Regions from separate parts of the Terribacillus sp. AE2B 122 genome, predicted to be linked through region 1. Evidence: riboswitches for the same ligand, from Rfam matches in the RefSeq annotation. Region 1 holds a riboswitch; each other region holds the start of a gene.
What was found. Region 1 has a riboswitch for S-adenosylmethionine ahead of AE2B122_RS17320 (homoserine dehydrogenase). Riboswitches for the same ligand answer to the same signal wherever they lie in the genome.

Region 1 (5,236 bases):
ATGATGCACATGAGGCAGGAGACTTGCTGCGTATCTTGCTTGAGATACACCCTTTTGTCGATCATGTGCAGATCAGGGAGAAACGAAAGTCTGCTGGTGAAGTGTACCAACTCTGTAAGGAGCTTTTGGCGGAAGGGCTGCCAGCAAACAAGCTTTGGCTTAATGACCGAGTGGACACAGCTTCGTTGCTTGGCTTGAGGCAAGTGCATATACCGGGTCATGGTCTTCCGCTGGAAGAATTGAAAAAGCTGTATCCTGATTTGCGGATTGGTGCTCCTGTTCATTCACTTGAAGAAGCAGTACAGGCGGAGGCAGCCGGAGTTGTATACGCGCTATACGGGCATTGTTTTCCAACAGCCAGTAAGAAAGGGAAATCCCCGCAGCCTTTATCCAATTTAGGATATATTCGTCAGAACATCCGAACTCCCTTGTATGGAATAGGAGGAATCGATGTAGAACGATTAGTCTATTTGAAAGCGCTTGATTTAGATGGGGTTGCTGTTATGAGTGGTATCTTTTCAGAGAAAGATCCGCTTGATGCCGTGAAGAATTTAAGGGAGGAGTGTCTGCGTCTTGAAGAGATTCAGTGAAGTAGCAATTGTTGGAGGAGGTATCATCGGCAGCGCAATCGCTTATTATTTAGCAAAGGCGGGCCATCAAGTTGATTTGCTGGAAGCGGGCCAAGTGGGATCAGGCTCGACGCAAGCTGCAGCTGGTATGTTAGGCGCCCATTCTGAGTATAAGGAATTCGGTGCTTCACTTTATCCCTTTGCCCGTACTAGCCAAAGGCTTTATGAACAAGCGGAAGCGGATATTCGCTCCCTGACAGGGATAGATATGGAACGTCGTACAGGTGGTTTATTACAGCTTGTTTATACAGAAGGAGAAACAATAATGTCTCCGTTAGCTTCGTTGGAAGGTGTAACATGGCTGGATCGTGCAACTGCGTTAAAGAAAGTACCCGGATTGTCAGAATCAGTTTCAGGTGCTGTTCATATGGCAGAAGATGTGCATGTCACACCTGCAATTGCCTGCAGAGGATTCCATACAGCCGCACGTATGCTAGGTGCCCAAACTAATACGTATACCCGGGTCGATGAGATTGTGAAGGAATCCGGTCGTTATCGGTTACGGACTTCCAAGGGGGAATGGCAGGCTGATCGTGTGGTGATTGCCAGCGGGGTTTGGAGTAATGCTCTGCTCCAGCGTTCAGGATTAGGAATGCGGATTTTTCCAGTGAAGGGTGAGTGCATTGCTGTTACGAATACACAAACTCCTCTTACATGCAGTTTATTCCATGATCAGCATTATATTGTCCCGCGGAACAACAACGAACTGATCATAGGTGCAACCAAGGTCAAGAATGATTGGAGTACCGAACCCACACTTGGCGGATTACAGACTGTCATGGAGAAAGCGAGGAAGATGCTGCCGAATGTGGATAAGATGCCGTTTCGCAGAAGCTGGGCAGGTCTCAGACCTCAGACATCAGATGGCAAGCCGCTAATTGGTGAACATCCGGAAATGAAGGGCTTGTATATTGCTGCTGGACATCAGCGCAATGGAATTCTGCTTGCTCCAGCTACGGGTAAGATGATTTGTGATTTGATAGGCAACAATGAGGTTCCGGAAGAATGGAAGGAAGCATTTCGTGTCGACAGATTGAACACTGGCGAGGAGGTGTTAATGTGAACATTCAGCTGAATGGCAGGCAGCAGGAATTATCCGCTGATATCAAGACTATAGCTCAGCTGCTGGCATCACTTTCCCTGGAAAAAAGAATTGTGATTGTCGAACTGAATAAAGAGATCATTAACAAGACTGCATATGCAGAACAGTCGATTAGAAATGGTGATAAAGTTGAGCTGATTCATTTTGTAGGAGGAGGATGAAGGATGTTACAGATTGCAGATAAGACTTTTACTTCCCGTTTATTATTAGGAACAGGCAAATACCCGTCATTTGAGGTGCAGGAAGAGGCAGTCAATATTTCGAAGGCAGAGATACTGACATTTGCTGTGAGGCGGATGGATATATTTGAGCCATCTCAGCCTAATTTTCTGGAACAGCTGGATTTGGAAAAGTACTCTTTAATGCCAAATACAGCAGGGGCAAAGACGGCAGAGGAGGCTGTCCGTATAGCCAAACTAGCCAAAGCTTCCGGGTTATGCGATATGGTGAAAGTGGAAGTGATCGGCTGTGATAGGACGTTGCTTCCAGATCCAGTCGAGACTTTGCGGGCTTCAGAAATGCTGTTGGATGAAGGCTTCATTGTTCTGCCTTACACGTCAGATGATGTTGTATTAGCTAAGCGACTCGTCGATCTGGGAGTGCATGCGATCATGCCGGGTGCATCGCCAATTGGGTCAGGGAAAGGAATCATCAATCCTTTTAACCTGCGTATAATCATTGAACAGAGCAGTGTACCAGTCATTGTCGATGCTGGTATTGGTTCACCTAAAGATGCTGCCTATGCAATGGAACTTGGGGCTGATGGTGTCTTGTTGAATACAGCTGTGTCCGGTGCTGCTGACCCTGTTCGTATGGCACATGCAATGAAGCTAGCCATTGAGGCAGGCCGATTAGGGTTCGAAGCAGGAAGAATTCCCGAAAAAGATTATGCAGTGGCAAGCAGCCCGAATGAAGGTTTGATTACCTGATGAAGGATCGTTATCAGAAACAGGAGCTGTTCATCGGCAAGGATGGGCAGGCGCAGGTAGAAAACAGTAAAATTGTCTTAATAGGGATGGGGGCATTAGGCTCTGCTTCCGCAGAGATGCTAGTACGTGCAGGTATCGGAGAATTGGTGCTTATTGATCGGGATTATGTTGAATTTCATAATCTTCAGCGTCAGCAGCTGTATACCGAGCAAGATGCTGCTTCCTATTTGCCGAAAGCTTTTGCAGCAAGGGAGCGATTACAGGCAATCAATCATCAAGTGACATTGCATACAGTGATCGAAAATGTTGACCACCATAATATCGAGCATCTGATTGAAGGTGCGGATGTAATTGTGGATGCTACAGATAATTTCGAGACACGTTTAATTGTCAATGATGCAGCATTGAAGCGTAGTATTCCTTACTTATATGGAGCGTGTGTAGGCAGCTATGGGATAACATACCCAGTGCTTGTAGATAAAGATACTCCATGTCTTCACTGTCTTCTGGAACAGCTTCCACAGCAAAGCGAAACTTGTGATACAGCGGGAATCATCAGTCCGATTGTCCAATGGGTGGCAGCGATGCAAGTCACACAAGCATTGCGAATCTTATGCGGTCAGGAAGTAAAGGCAGAACTGTGTGCGTTTGATATATGGACAGGTGATTATACGAAGGTGGACGTAAATAGCCTTCGCAATTCAAGCTGTTCCAGTTGCGGCACAAATGCAGAATTGCCTTTTTTGAATGGTTCCTCCCGGACGAGGCTTGATGTTCTTTGCGGCAGGGAGGCTGTCCATATCCGGCCTAGCGCCAATAAATCACTGGATTTGCCAGCTTTATCAGAAGAATGGGCAAATGCACTCGACCAGGTCACTGCCAATGAATACTTGCTTGCTTTTCAATACAAGGGTCATCGAATTGTGTTATTTTCTGATGGCAGGGCAATCATTCATGGTGTGGCCGATATAAGCCGAGCGCGTTCCCTTTATGAGAGTCTTGTCGGATAATGTTGTTTGAATTTTCAGTTGACTCTATATATTATTCATGCTAAACTCCTTCATAACAAATGAATACAAAACTCTTATCAAGAGCGGCGGAGGGACTGGCCCGATGATGCCCGGCAACCTGCAAGTGTAACTTTAACTTGTATAGGTGCTAATTCCTGTAGATGAGAGAAGACACAGTACGGTACATTCGTCTCCCTGTCCTCTCAGGGAGGCTTTTTTTTATGCAGAAAATCATTTAAGGAGGCAAAACAGATGACAGCAGTGAAGATAGGGTTGATTGGATATGGCACAGTAGGAAGTGCTGTAGGGAGGACGATCCGCTCCCATCAAGCGAATCTGCAGGCGATTTTTGGTAAGGAAGTACAAGTGGCAGGTGTCTTGGTGCGGGAGAAGCAGAAGTATGAACAGCAAGTAACGGACGCATTGCTGACAGACGATGCAGCGGAGCTCTTCTCAATATCTGACCTCGATGTAATCATCGAAGCAAGTGTCGGCATTGAGCCAGCCTTCAGCTACCTGACTGAAGCGATCCATCATGGCTGTCATATCATCACGGCAAATAAAGAACTGATTGCTTCCCGGGGTGCAGAGCTCAAACGCTTGGCTAAGAAGAAAGGCGTGCGGCTGGAATATGAAGCTGCAGTCGCAGGTGGCGTGCCGGTGATTGGGACGCTGAAACAGCTTCTGCATATCAACCATGTCGTTAAAGTAGAGGCAATTTTGAATGGCACATCCAATTTTATTCTGACGGAAATGTCCGATAAGGGACTACCGTTTGAGGAAGCGCTGCAGCTTGCGCAGGAAGCAGGATTTGCAGAAGCTGATCCCGCCAATGACGTTGATGGCTGGGACGCGTTTTATAAACTGATGGTGTTAAGTGATTTGTTGTTCGAGGCTCAGCCGGACTGGGAGAAAGTTACACGAAAGGGAATCCGCTCAGTTTCCTCACAGGATATCCAAGCTGCTGGAGAACAAGGTTGGAAAATCAAACATGTTGCTACGCTTGAAAATGCGGGCGGAGAAGTGACTGCATCTGTCGAACCAGTCATTTTATCTGCTGCACATCCTTTGTACAGCGTGGATGGAGTAGATAATGCTGTATGTGTGGAAGGTGACCTAGTTGGCAAGCTGAAGCTTCAAGGGCCAGGTGCTGGGGCATTGCCGACTGCAAGCGCCATCGTTGAGGACTTGGCGAATCTTGTCCACCAGCGGAAGGAAATAGAAGTAAAGCGGGTAATCAAATTCACGGAGAAGCGCGAGGCAGTTCCTTTCGTTCACTTGCCGTCTGGTGAGACCATTCTTCTGCACGGAGAAAACGTTGAATCTGATAGCCATTATTATAGAGTTGCCGCTAGAAAACCGGCTAAAGCAGAAGCTTAATACAGGAGGAGAGTTCGGATGACAATCGTATTTCTAAACGGAAGCTTGAATCCTGCATCTACAACGAGGAAGTTGTTAGAAGAAGTACAGACGCTGTTGCAAAAGGCCAGATATGAGACCGATATAATCAATATAGGGGAATTAGATCTGCCGCTTTTTCACCCGGTCCGGCCGGCTGGAGCAGCA
Region 2 (5,458 bases), on a different contig from region 1:
TTCAAAAATTTCAGCTAGCTTATCCGAAGCCAGCTGAATTTTCAAAGGAACAGCAGAACATTCTGGAAATAATGAAGGAAAAAGGTTACGAACTCGATGTGAATACTGCTGGTCTTTATAAACCATTATGTAAAGAAATCTATCCACCAGCTGAACTTATAGCGTACGCAGCAAAGATGGGAATTCCACTCGTACCTGGTTCAGACAGTCATGCGGCTGGGGGAATTGGTAAGGGTTTTGAATATTTATCTGATTATTCTCTCCAAATTCCGCAGAGGTTAACTTTATAAATATGCAAAAAACAGCTGCCCAGGTGTCCCAGGGCAGCTGTTTTCATACTTACTGAATACTATTGAAGTTTTGTTGTTGTCATTTCCCTCAGTAAAGTCTGCCTGGTATATTTTTTATATTAGGTAGAACCAGTTTTTAACCACCAAGCTAGTATGTGGTATCCCAATTCTGCTTGTTCCGAAATTGCTTCTATTTCCATAGTAGAAGAAAGTTTAATTAATACACATTATGCTCTAATGGAGAACTGAAAAGTCATTCTCCCGAAGTATTTTTCTTCTTCGGATATCCAATTAAGATGGCGATAATACCACAAATTCCTACCATGATTGGATAAAAACTGTATGGGATAATACTGATTGGCGATATTCCTGCTACGGTTGCAGCAGTCAATAATTGAGCTCCGTATGGCAAAAGACCTTGGATTGAGCAAGAGAAAAGATCTAATATACTAGCTGATTTTCTCGGCTCTATCCCATACTGATCTGCAATATTCTTAGCTAATGGACCAGTAATTAATATAGAAATCGTGTTATTAGCAGTTGATACATCAGTTAGACTCACAAGTCCGGCGATACTAAATTCGGCACCCTTTTTCGTTTTAATTCTTCGCGTTGCCAGGTGCAGAATATAGTCGATTCCTCCGTTAAACTTAATTATCTCTACCATTCCAGCTATTAATATTGCAAGGAAGGCAATTTCATACATACCTGCCATTCCATCACCAATCTGTTGCATCAGGCTCATGAAATGGTAGCTGCCATCTATCAAGCCAACGGCTCCCGCGAGAACAATTCCTAAAACCAGTACGAGGAAGACGTTCATACCGATTAAAGCAAAAACTATAACTAGAACGTAAGGAACTATCTTTATCCAATTATAGCTTATATGATCTACTTGAGCTGATTCACCCATTGCAAGGAATCCTAAAATGATGCTCGTAACAATAGCTGCCGGTAACACAATCCAAAAATTAACTTTAAATTTATCTTTCATCTGTGCGCCTTGCGTACGAACGGCAGTTATCGTTGTGTCTGATATGAAGGATAGATTATCACCGAACATCGAACCACCAACAATCGCTCCCATTACCAAAGCCATCGAAAGACTGGTTTGATCACTTATCCCAACTCCAATTGGAGCTAGTGCTACAATTGATCCAACCGATGTCCCCATCGACAAGGAAATAAAGCATGCAATGACAAATAGGCCAACAACTAGTAGGTTTTGCGGAACGACTGATGTAGTGAGGTTTACAGCAGACTCTACTGCTCCCATGCCTTTGGCAACTTCAGAAAACGCTCCTGCTAAAATAAAAATAATCACCATCAGCATGACATTGGCATTACCTGCACCTTTGCAGAAAATATCAACCTTTTTAGTAAGAGATTCTCTTCGATTCATAGCCAAAGCTACACCCGCTGCTATTGTGATTGCTACTATGACCGGAAAGTTATAAAAATCTCCTGTGATAATTCCTGATCCAATAAATAAAACTAGAAAAACAATAAATGGGATGAGAGCCCATGGATTTGCATTCTTCATTGTTCCACCTCTGATTTTGTTTTACGGCAAAAAATAAAGCCCCATCTTAAATCCATAAGAAGAGGCTTTATATCTATAAAACACTCTTCTTATCTATCAAGCCGCAGCTTGCTGGATTTGGCACAGCAACTTAATCACATAAGCTCCGCTGCCGAGATTTCTTCGGGCCAGTCCCTCCATCTCTCTAAATAAGAAGAAAAGAATATTTTTTTCACAGTAAGTAGGATTATACACATCTCCTTACCTTTTATCAATAGTTTTAGAAATCCTCGATAATGCTTTCATTATAGCTCCTTATTAGAAAGACAATTACACGTGAACATCCCTCTTTTACGCTCTTTCAAAATTGTTGGCTGTAGCGGCTTCTAATTCAAGATTATTTCATCCTTAAAAACTTTTCGTTTCTAATTTCATGAATGTTTAATATGAATGAAGCAGGAGATCGCTGAATAAAAATATAATTAAGTAAGTTTATGCGATTAGATTTGTAAGTCATTTAACACAGCATTGCTTCGATTAATTATGAAGCGTGATTTATATGCATTGCAAACTGCTAACTTTATTTGCAATGTAAGCTCCCTTTATATGAATAGGAGGATATAATGTTCTTCATTTTTTTAATTTACTTATCATTTATCAGCTTAGGATTACCTGATTCTATACTGGGGTCTGCGTGGCCGCTTATGAACACTGACCTTGGCGTTCCGATTGGGAATGCAGGTATTGCTTCTATTATCATATCTATAGGAACAATAATATCCAGTCTGTTTTCATATAGATTAATTAGAGTTCTGGGTACTGGTAAAATCGTTATAATAAGTATAGCTATGACTGCTATTGCACTGCTTGGTTTCTCATTTTCACCTTCTTTTATATGGCTATTATTATGTGCCATACCACTAGGTCTAGGTGCCGGAGCAGTGGATGCAGCTTTAAACAGGTTTGTTGCTACTCACTACGAAGCAAAACATATGAACTGGTTACATGCTTTCTGGGGAGTTGGAGCCCTACTCGGTCCTGTTATTTTATCCGTATTGGTTTTTTGGGGGAATTCTTGGAGAAGTGGTTATTTCACCATTTCAATATTGCAGTTTGCATTAGTCCTGCTGCTACTATTTTCACTTTCAAAGTGGAAAAAATACGAAGATACTGATAGTAATAGAATTCAATATACGAAAGAAATCAATTCAGAAAGCAAAATGGGATTGCTGAACTCGTTTAGGAGAAAAGGTTCTGCCTTTGGAATGGTATCATTTTTCTTGATAGCATCAACTGAGGCCTGCATGATGCTTTGGGGTTCTAGTTATTTAGTTAGAATAGAAGGTATTCCACCCGAAAATGCCGCTGGCTGGATCTCCTTATACTTTCTTGGTATGACGGCTGGCCGTATGTTAAGTGGATTTCTTTCAATCCGCATTAACAATGAATCTTTGATTCAGATAGGTTGTACTTTGACTGTTTCTGGTTTATTGATTATGTTACTTCCATTACCAATCATTTTTACACTATTATCATTTATAATTATAGGGATGGGTCTTGCACCAATCTATCCTTCCATGTTGCACCAAACTCCTGTTTATTTTGGTAAACATAATTCTCAAGCAGCGATGGGGATTCAAATGGCCTTTGCTTACACAGGAGCTACTCTTGTTGCACCCTTATTAGGACAGTCGCTAGCGACTATTTCCTTTTTAATATTCCCTTATTTTCTTTTAGCTTGTGTAGCCGGAATAATGTTCTGTCGATTGATTTTAATACGCTCAAACAAAACTGGTGTTGAGCCTAAACGACTGAGTCAATGACTACCATCTTGAATTTCCTGAAATGGCAGAACATACTTATTTAAGTTGTCTGATATTATAATCTATCTATATTAAGGAATGAGGTTTTTTACATATGGTTAAGAGTATTAAAGATAGCCTGCACAATAGCAGCATGTATCTGCCAGGAGATAAAGAGTTAGCAGAACACCAAAACTTATGCCTAGAACGACTGTACGACTTTAATCAAACACGTCCAAGCGAATTGAAAAAAAGAGAAGCTTTACTCAAAGAGATGTTCGCTGACATTGGGGAAGATTGCTATATCGAGCCTCCACTTCACGCAAATTGGGGCGGCAATCATGTTCACTTTGGAAAGAATGTTTACGCGAACTTCAATTTAACTTTAGTTGATGATACTCATATTTACATTGATGATTATACTATGATAGGCCCTAATGTAACGATCGCAGCAGCCGGGCACCCTATCCTACCCGAACTGCGCGAAAAAGCGTATCAATTTAATGTACCTGTAACTATAGGAAGAAACTGTTGGATAGGTGCTGGTGCCATACTTCTTCCAGGTGTTTCTGTAGGAGACAATACAGTCATTGGAGCTGGTAGTATAGTTACGAAGGACATCCCTTCCAATGTTGTAGCTGTAGGAAATCCTTGTCGAGTACTCAGAGAAATTAATGACTATGACAAAGAATTTTATTTCAAGAATCTAAGGATAGTGGAGAAATAATTAAGAAGCCACACTTTACTTCAGGTGTGGCTTCTCTTTATAAGCTTGAACAGTCCTATACTTCAATGAAAACGTCTTAAGAAGTGTTTGACCTGAAAAAAGGCGCGAGACAAATCTTTAATAAATCGTTGGAATCATCCCTCCATCCATTCGGATTGGGGACCCTTTAAACGCTGAAGCATAAGGACTACATAAGAATACAGCAAGTCTTCCTATCTCGATTGGTCTAATAAATCGCTGTATGTCAGATTGAGGTTGATTATTGATCATAAAATGTTCTTCTTTTTCTGCAAATGTCATGTCTTCATCAGTGTATAATCCCTCAATAATTTGTTGAACATTTTCAGACAGAGTGGGTCCTGGCATAATTGTATTAATCGTAACTTCAGATCCTTTTGTTAAAATGGACAAACTCTTTGATAAAGACAAGAGCATGGATTTTGTCATACCATATTGAGGCATTAGCCCAGAAGGCATTACTGCTTCTTCACTCGCAATAAAGATAATACGGCCATCATTATTTTCTAACATTTTCGGTAAATAATATTTGGATAAGCCATTTGCCGCCAAGACGTTGGTACGGAAGTATTTCTCCCATATGTCATCGGTGATTTCTTCATATTGCATTATTTCATAGATGCCCATGTTGTTAATTAAGATATCTACATCCGGGAATTTCTCTAATAATGCTTTCCTTTGTTGAATATCAACAATGTCAGCTGCAGCATTTAGCGGCGTAGTAGCTGGATAAGCTGTCTTGATTCCCTTAACAATTTCTTCTACATCTTCATTATTCCGCCCATTTATAAGGACGTTAACCCCTTCTTTAGCTAGTTCTAAAGCAATTGCTTTCCCTATTCCCTTTGTAGAACCAGTAACTAAAGCAGTTTTATTATTTAATGCCATTTCCATCTTGTTTTCTCCTTTGATATTATTTATTAATGTTATTTTCAGCCCGCCAATTCAATGGGGTATTCCCTTCCCAGAAACGAAAGGCACGATAGAATGAGCTTTGATCTTTATAACCTAGAAGGAAAGCTACTTCTTTAAGATCTAAAGTTGAGTTCGCTAAGTATTCTCTTGCCTGTTCATGACGTACTTCCATTAATAGCGTTTT
Region 3 (5,458 bases), on a different contig from region 1:
GTGAAAAAGCGTTTACAGAGAAGAGGGGAATGGTTATTTATTTTACAAAGCTCATACAATCTCAGAAAAAAAAAAGGACTTGCAGGCAATATTGCCTGCAAGTCCTTTTTTTGTGTTCTATTACTTTCTACGCATTTTGCGTAAGATAAGGCTTAATACAAAGACGAAGATAATGGCACCGATTAAAGCTGGAATGATTGCCATCCCCGCTAGATCTGGACCGAAGTCTCCAAAGATAAGTCCGCCAAGCCATGCTCCGACAATACCGGCAATGATATTACCAATGATGCCGCCTGGAACGTCACGTCCAAGGATCAAGCCTGCTAGCCAGCCGATAATACCACCGATAATTAGATATAAGATAAAACTCATAATAACTACCTCCAAATAAGTGATGTGATTTAGTGTGTTGTAGAAATAGCATTCCCGAACTTACAAGATTGCAAACATCTATTGCTTTGTTGCATGTTTACATGTTCTTAAGATAAGCTGCATCATTCTACACAGCAGCTCAACATCCCCTTAATAAAAGGTCGTTATATTGAAAGTACAAAGAAGATGAATAAAGATCACCGTCCAATTCTTGTACTTTCCATATTGCAAAGATTACAATCCAGATACTTACAGGGAGATGATCGAATGATGAATCAGATTAGTCCATCGTACGAGTCCGTAACTACAAGATCGCTTGATAGTCAGTCCGTGCAAAATGGTATCCTGCCAGTCATTGCTCATCGCGGTGCTTCCGGATTTGCACCTGAAAATACAATTGCAGCCTTTGACTTGGCTGTAGAGATGCAAGCCGATTTCATCGAGCTGGATGTTCAAATGACAAAGGATGGTCAGCTTGTCGTCATACATGACACATCAATCAATCGTACAGCTGCTGATGCCCCGGAAGAGACTGTATATGTGAAGGATCTTGCATTTACCGCCTTACAATCTTATGATGTAGGCGCTGGATATGATTCCGTATATGAAGGTCAGCGCATCCCACTGTTAGAAGATATAATCAGAAGGTATAAAGGAAAAACAAAATTCCTTATCGAATTAAAGTCACCAGAGCTTTACGATGGAATAGAGGAAGCAGTAGCTGAGCTGCTGGAAAGATATAAATTAGCTAATGTTCTTTATGAAGAAGTGATTCTGCAATCTTTTAACTTCGGATCTGTTGCATATCTGTCGCAGCTGTTGCCGCAAGTTCCGCTTGGTGTACTAACGTCAAGAAGTGCAGACCTTACAAATCGTAAACTTGATAAAATATCTACGTATGCAGACTATGTGAATACGCATTTCACTAATGTTACGCAGGATGATACGTTGGTTGGCAGGATTCATACACGTGGCATGCGGATTATGCCTTGGACAATTCGGGCTCCTGGCGAAGTACAACCCTTAATTCGAGCAGGTGTCGATGGTATCATTACAGACTATCCAAATTACGTGAAATAAAAAAAGGAGACCTATTTCGCAGGTCTCCTTTTTTCATGTCATCTATTCTGAACGAGTCGAAGCAGTTCGAATGCTCTGTCTCCTGCAAGGGCTGCAAGATCCTCCCAGTACTCATCGCGCTTCAGGTCGAGTTCTACAATCTGTTGGGCTAAATCAAGGGCTTCCTGATCATGTGCCACGTGCTTGACGCTCCTTTCAGTGTTTCCTATTTACTGTTACGTTCAGTATACTTATAGCCGAATTACTTTGCATTAAACATGTAAGCGATGCTGACGAACTATTTTGTTGTTTGTTAGGTTTCCTCACACAACACTAGGATGATTGGATAAATACGGTATAATGTGTAGTAACAGCACATGGTGATGAGGTGAACAGATGAGTAATGAGCCTTCTTACAAGAACAGGAAAGTGATCACAATAGGAATTGTGAGTGAACTGACTGGTCTGACTGAACGTAAAATTCGTTATTACGAGGAACGCAAGCTCATTTTTCCTGAACGTTCAGCGAAGGGAAATCGCAAGTACTCTTTTTCGGATGTAGAGCAATTGATCGAGATCGCCAACAAAAGGGAAGAGGGTGTGCAAACCTTCGAAATCCGTCAGCAGATGCTGAGAGACAAAAGGAAGGAAGCGGAAAGAGAGAGCCGCCAGCAAATGCTGCGTGGGCAAATCAATGCCCGCTTTGGTATACAGAGAGAGTAAGTGTGTGTACGTATGTGTTGGGAGGCCTTGTACACAGGAAAGCCGGATGTTTTCATCCGGCTTTTTATTGTGTTAAAAATTATAATTTGCGGTCTTTAAAATCATTCATAGTTCTCAAGCATGCTGTGATTTAAACCAGTTTTAAATAATTTTTAATGAGAAATAGTATACTCCAAGTAAAATGTTCAGATTACATATATAGATTTAAAAATCCGTTGAAATCGCCATAATTCACTTGGGAGGAAGCGTTATCTAAGGGGGTAACAAAGGATAGATGTAAACTTCTGTTGATTTTTGCCGCTTGATCAATCGCTTGTTTTAAAGGTCTGTGGTCGTATATTCTCGTATTCTTCGGCTGAGTCAAATGACTGCATACTCTCCTGCTATCCTAATACAAAAAAACAGATTGATTTTTCTATAAATTTTAAAATTATATTGACAATAACTAGATTGGAAGGTAAAGTAACAAACAGATCAACAACAAAAGTATAATGAAATTCTTATCAAGAGCGGTGGAGGAACAGGTCCTATGAAGCCCGGCAACCAGATCAATGATCTAGGTGCTAATTCCTGCAGACGGTGAAAGCCGTACTGAGAGATAAGAGAATTAGTGCATACGAATACCATGCGCCTCTCTTAATCTAGAGAGGCGCTTTTTTATTGTAGTTGATGACAGCGAAGAAAAAAGGGGAGAGCAACATGAAAAAAATCTTAAGCTTTGGACTTATCGGATTATTAGCATTATTCTTAGCGGCATGCGGCAATGATAAATCTGCTGCACTAGCAAATGACAAAATATTGGTCGGCGTCAGCGGCGGACCTCATGAGCAAGTGATGGAAAAAGTGAAAGAACTAGCAGCCGATGAAGGTATCGATGTAGAAATCAAAACATTCAATGATTATAATACACCAAACAGTGCGTTAGATGATGGAAGCCTGGATGCGAACAGCTATCAAACACTTCCTTTTCTAGAAGATCAAGTAAAGAATCAAGGATATGAACTAAAAGAAGTATTTAAGACACTTACGTTCCCAATGGGTATCTATACAGATAAGATTTCGGATATTTCCGAATTGAAAGAAGGCGACAAAATCGCTGTACCGAATGATCCTGCCAACGAATATCGTGCGTTGAAACTCTTTGAGACAGCAGGAGTATTGAAAGTAGATCCAGAAGCAGAGAACTCTGCAACGGCTAAAGATGTCGTTGAAAATCCACTGAATCTGGAAATCGTTGAATTGGATGCTTCTCAGCTGCCAGCTCAGCTTCCGGAAGTAGCAGCAGCGGCAATCAACACGAACTTTGCAATGGGTGCTGATTTGAATATCAATGATGATGCTATCTTTGCAGAGGAATCTGCAAACAACCCATGGTCCAACTACTTTGTTGTAAGATCAGCGAACACGGACGATGAAGTTGTGAAGAAGATTCAAGAAATCTATCAATCTGATGAAGTAAAACAGTTTGTGGAAGATGAATTCCAAGGATCCGTTGTTCCAAGCTGGTAAGGGGGAAGCAATATGATTGAACTGAAAAATGTATCGAAGACCTTTACCACGGGCAAGAAGAAAGTGGAGGCGTTGAAAGACGTCTCCTTGAAAATAAATAAAGGTGAAATCTATGGCGTAATCGGATTCAGCGGAGCAGGGAAAAGTACCCTGATCCGCTGTGCCAATTTACTGGAGCGTCCCACTGAAGGCGAAGTATTCATCGACGGTGTAGATCTTACTAAGCTTAAAAAATGGCAGCTTCGTAAAGCAAGAGGGAAAATCGGTATGATATTCCAGCATTTTAATTTGCTGTCGACAGCAACAGTTTATGAGAACATTGCTAGACCGCTGAAGCTTAGTAAAGTGCCGAAGCATGAAATTAAAGAACGTGTTGATAAATATCTGAAGATTGTAGGTCTGGAAGAAAAGAAAAATGTCTATCCGGCCCAATTATCAGGTGGTCAGAAACAGCGGGTAGCTATCGCAAGGGCACTTGCTCAAGAACCTGAAGTGCTGTTAAGTGATGAAGCAACAAGTGCTTTGGACCCGAATACGACGTCTTCCATTCTTGAACTGCTGCTCAGAGTGAACAAGGAACTTGGCATCACTATCTTCCTGATTACACATGAACTGGATGTCATCCAGCGTATTTGCGATCGTGTTGGTGTTATGCACCATGGAGAACTGGTGGAAGAAGGATCCGTTATCGATGTCTTCACCAAACCGCAACATCCGCAGACACGGAAGTTTGTCTTTGATGATGCAAATTTCCAAGTTCCGGACAGCGTGAAGAAAGGACTTTCTGCTACAGGGCGTCTCGTTTCACTGACGTTTATCGGAGAAGCTTCGAATGAGCCGTTTCTTGCAGCGATTACAAAGAAATTTGAAGTTGTTCCAAGTATACTGGCGGGCGGAATCGATCAGCTGAAAGCTAGCTCCGTTGGTAAATTGCTTATCCATTTGCAAGGAGATCCAGCAGAAGTGGAGAAAGCAATATCGTACTTGGAGTCGCAGCACGTAACGGTTGAGGAGGTGGCGTCATGATTGAGTTCTGGACAGAATGGGGCACTGACATCACCGAGGCATTTTGGCAGACACTGCTAATGACAGGTATTTCTTTAGCTATTTCAATCCTGATTGGATTGCCATTAGGTATTTTACTGGTCATGACAAGAAAAGGCGGACAAGCAGAGAACCGGGTATTTTATTCAATAGTGAATACAATCATCAATGTTATCCGATCTATTCCTTTCATCATCCTTTTGTTCTTGCTATTGCCTCTGACAAGAGCCTTGGTCGGAACTACAATAGGTGTTGAAGGAGTTATCCTTCCGCTTGTTGTCTATACAGCGCCTTATATTGCGCGTTTAATGGAGTCAGCATTACTTGAAGTGAATAAAGGAGTCATCGAGGCTTATGAATCGATGGGAATTTCCACAACTAAAATTATTTGGAGCGTTATCATAAGAGAAGCCAGATCAACGATGATCCTTGGTTTGACGATTGCGACAATCGGTTTGATTGGAGCCACAGCAATGGCGGGTCTTGTCGGAGCTGGCGGTCTTGGAGATTTGGCATATCAATATGGACATTTGCGTTTCGAGCCTGTCGTTATGTATGTCGTTATCATCATCCTGATCATACTTGTACAGGCAATGCAGACATTCGGAAATGTGTTAGCAAGACGCTTGCGAAAAGATTAAAAAAAGCACGCTTGGTTAATTCCAAGCGTGCTTTTCGTTATATTTAAAAGAAAATGTTCAAGATGTAATAAATCAGACCACCCAGACAAGCTGTAATCGGCAGTGTAATG

Region 2: another riboswitch for S-adenosylmethionine. It lies ahead of AE2B122_RS03520 (Na+/H+ antiporter NhaC family protein); the one in region 1 lies ahead of AE2B122_RS17320 (homoserine dehydrogenase).
Region 3: another riboswitch for S-adenosylmethionine. It lies ahead of AE2B122_RS05820 (MetQ/NlpA family ABC transporter substrate-binding protein); the one in region 1 lies ahead of AE2B122_RS17320 (homoserine dehydrogenase).

The regions. Positions count from the first base shown of each region.
Region 1 is NZ_LR700950.1:69,967-75,202, forward strand. It holds gene AE2B122_RS17295 (thiamine phosphate synthase) at 1-590, shown strand, start outside; gene thiO (glycine oxidase ThiO) at 574-1,692, shown strand; gene thiS (sulfur carrier protein ThiS) at 1,689-1,892, shown strand; gene AE2B122_RS17310 (thiazole synthase) at 1,896-2,660, shown strand; gene AE2B122_RS17315 (ThiF family adenylyltransferase) at 2,660-3,670, shown strand; SAM riboswitch class I at 3,742-3,838, shown strand; gene AE2B122_RS17320 (homoserine dehydrogenase) at 3,923-5,050, shown strand; gene AE2B122_RS17325 (NADPH-dependent FMN reductase) at 5,069-5,236, shown strand, end outside.
Region 2 is NZ_LR700942.1:683,019-688,476, forward strand. It holds gene hisJ (histidinol-phosphatase HisJ) at 1-290, shown strand, start outside; gene AE2B122_RS03520 (Na+/H+ antiporter NhaC family protein) at 544-1,833, opposite strand; SAM riboswitch class I at 1,920-2,028, opposite strand; gene AE2B122_RS03525 (sugar MFS transporter) at 2,436-3,635, shown strand; gene AE2B122_RS03530 (sugar O-acetyltransferase) at 3,730-4,341, shown strand; gene AE2B122_RS03535 (SDR family NAD(P)-dependent oxidoreductase) at 4,459-5,253, opposite strand; gene AE2B122_RS03540 (AraC family transcriptional regulator) at 5,273-5,458, opposite strand, start outside.
Region 3 is NZ_LR700943.1:100,396-105,853, forward strand. It holds gene AE2B122_RS05800 (GlsB/YeaQ/YmgE family stress response membrane protein) at 121-372, opposite strand; gene AE2B122_RS05805 (glycerophosphodiester phosphodiesterase family protein) at 640-1,452, shown strand; gene AE2B122_RS05810 (hypothetical protein) at 1,491-1,631, opposite strand; gene AE2B122_RS05815 (MerR family transcriptional regulator) at 1,828-2,154, shown strand; SAM riboswitch class I at 2,652-2,759, shown strand; gene AE2B122_RS05820 (MetQ/NlpA family ABC transporter substrate-binding protein) at 2,854-3,663, shown strand; gene AE2B122_RS05825 (methionine ABC transporter ATP-binding protein) at 3,676-4,689, shown strand; gene AE2B122_RS05830 (methionine ABC transporter permease) at 4,686-5,348, shown strand; gene AE2B122_RS05835 (inorganic phosphate transporter) at 5,392-5,458, opposite strand, start outside.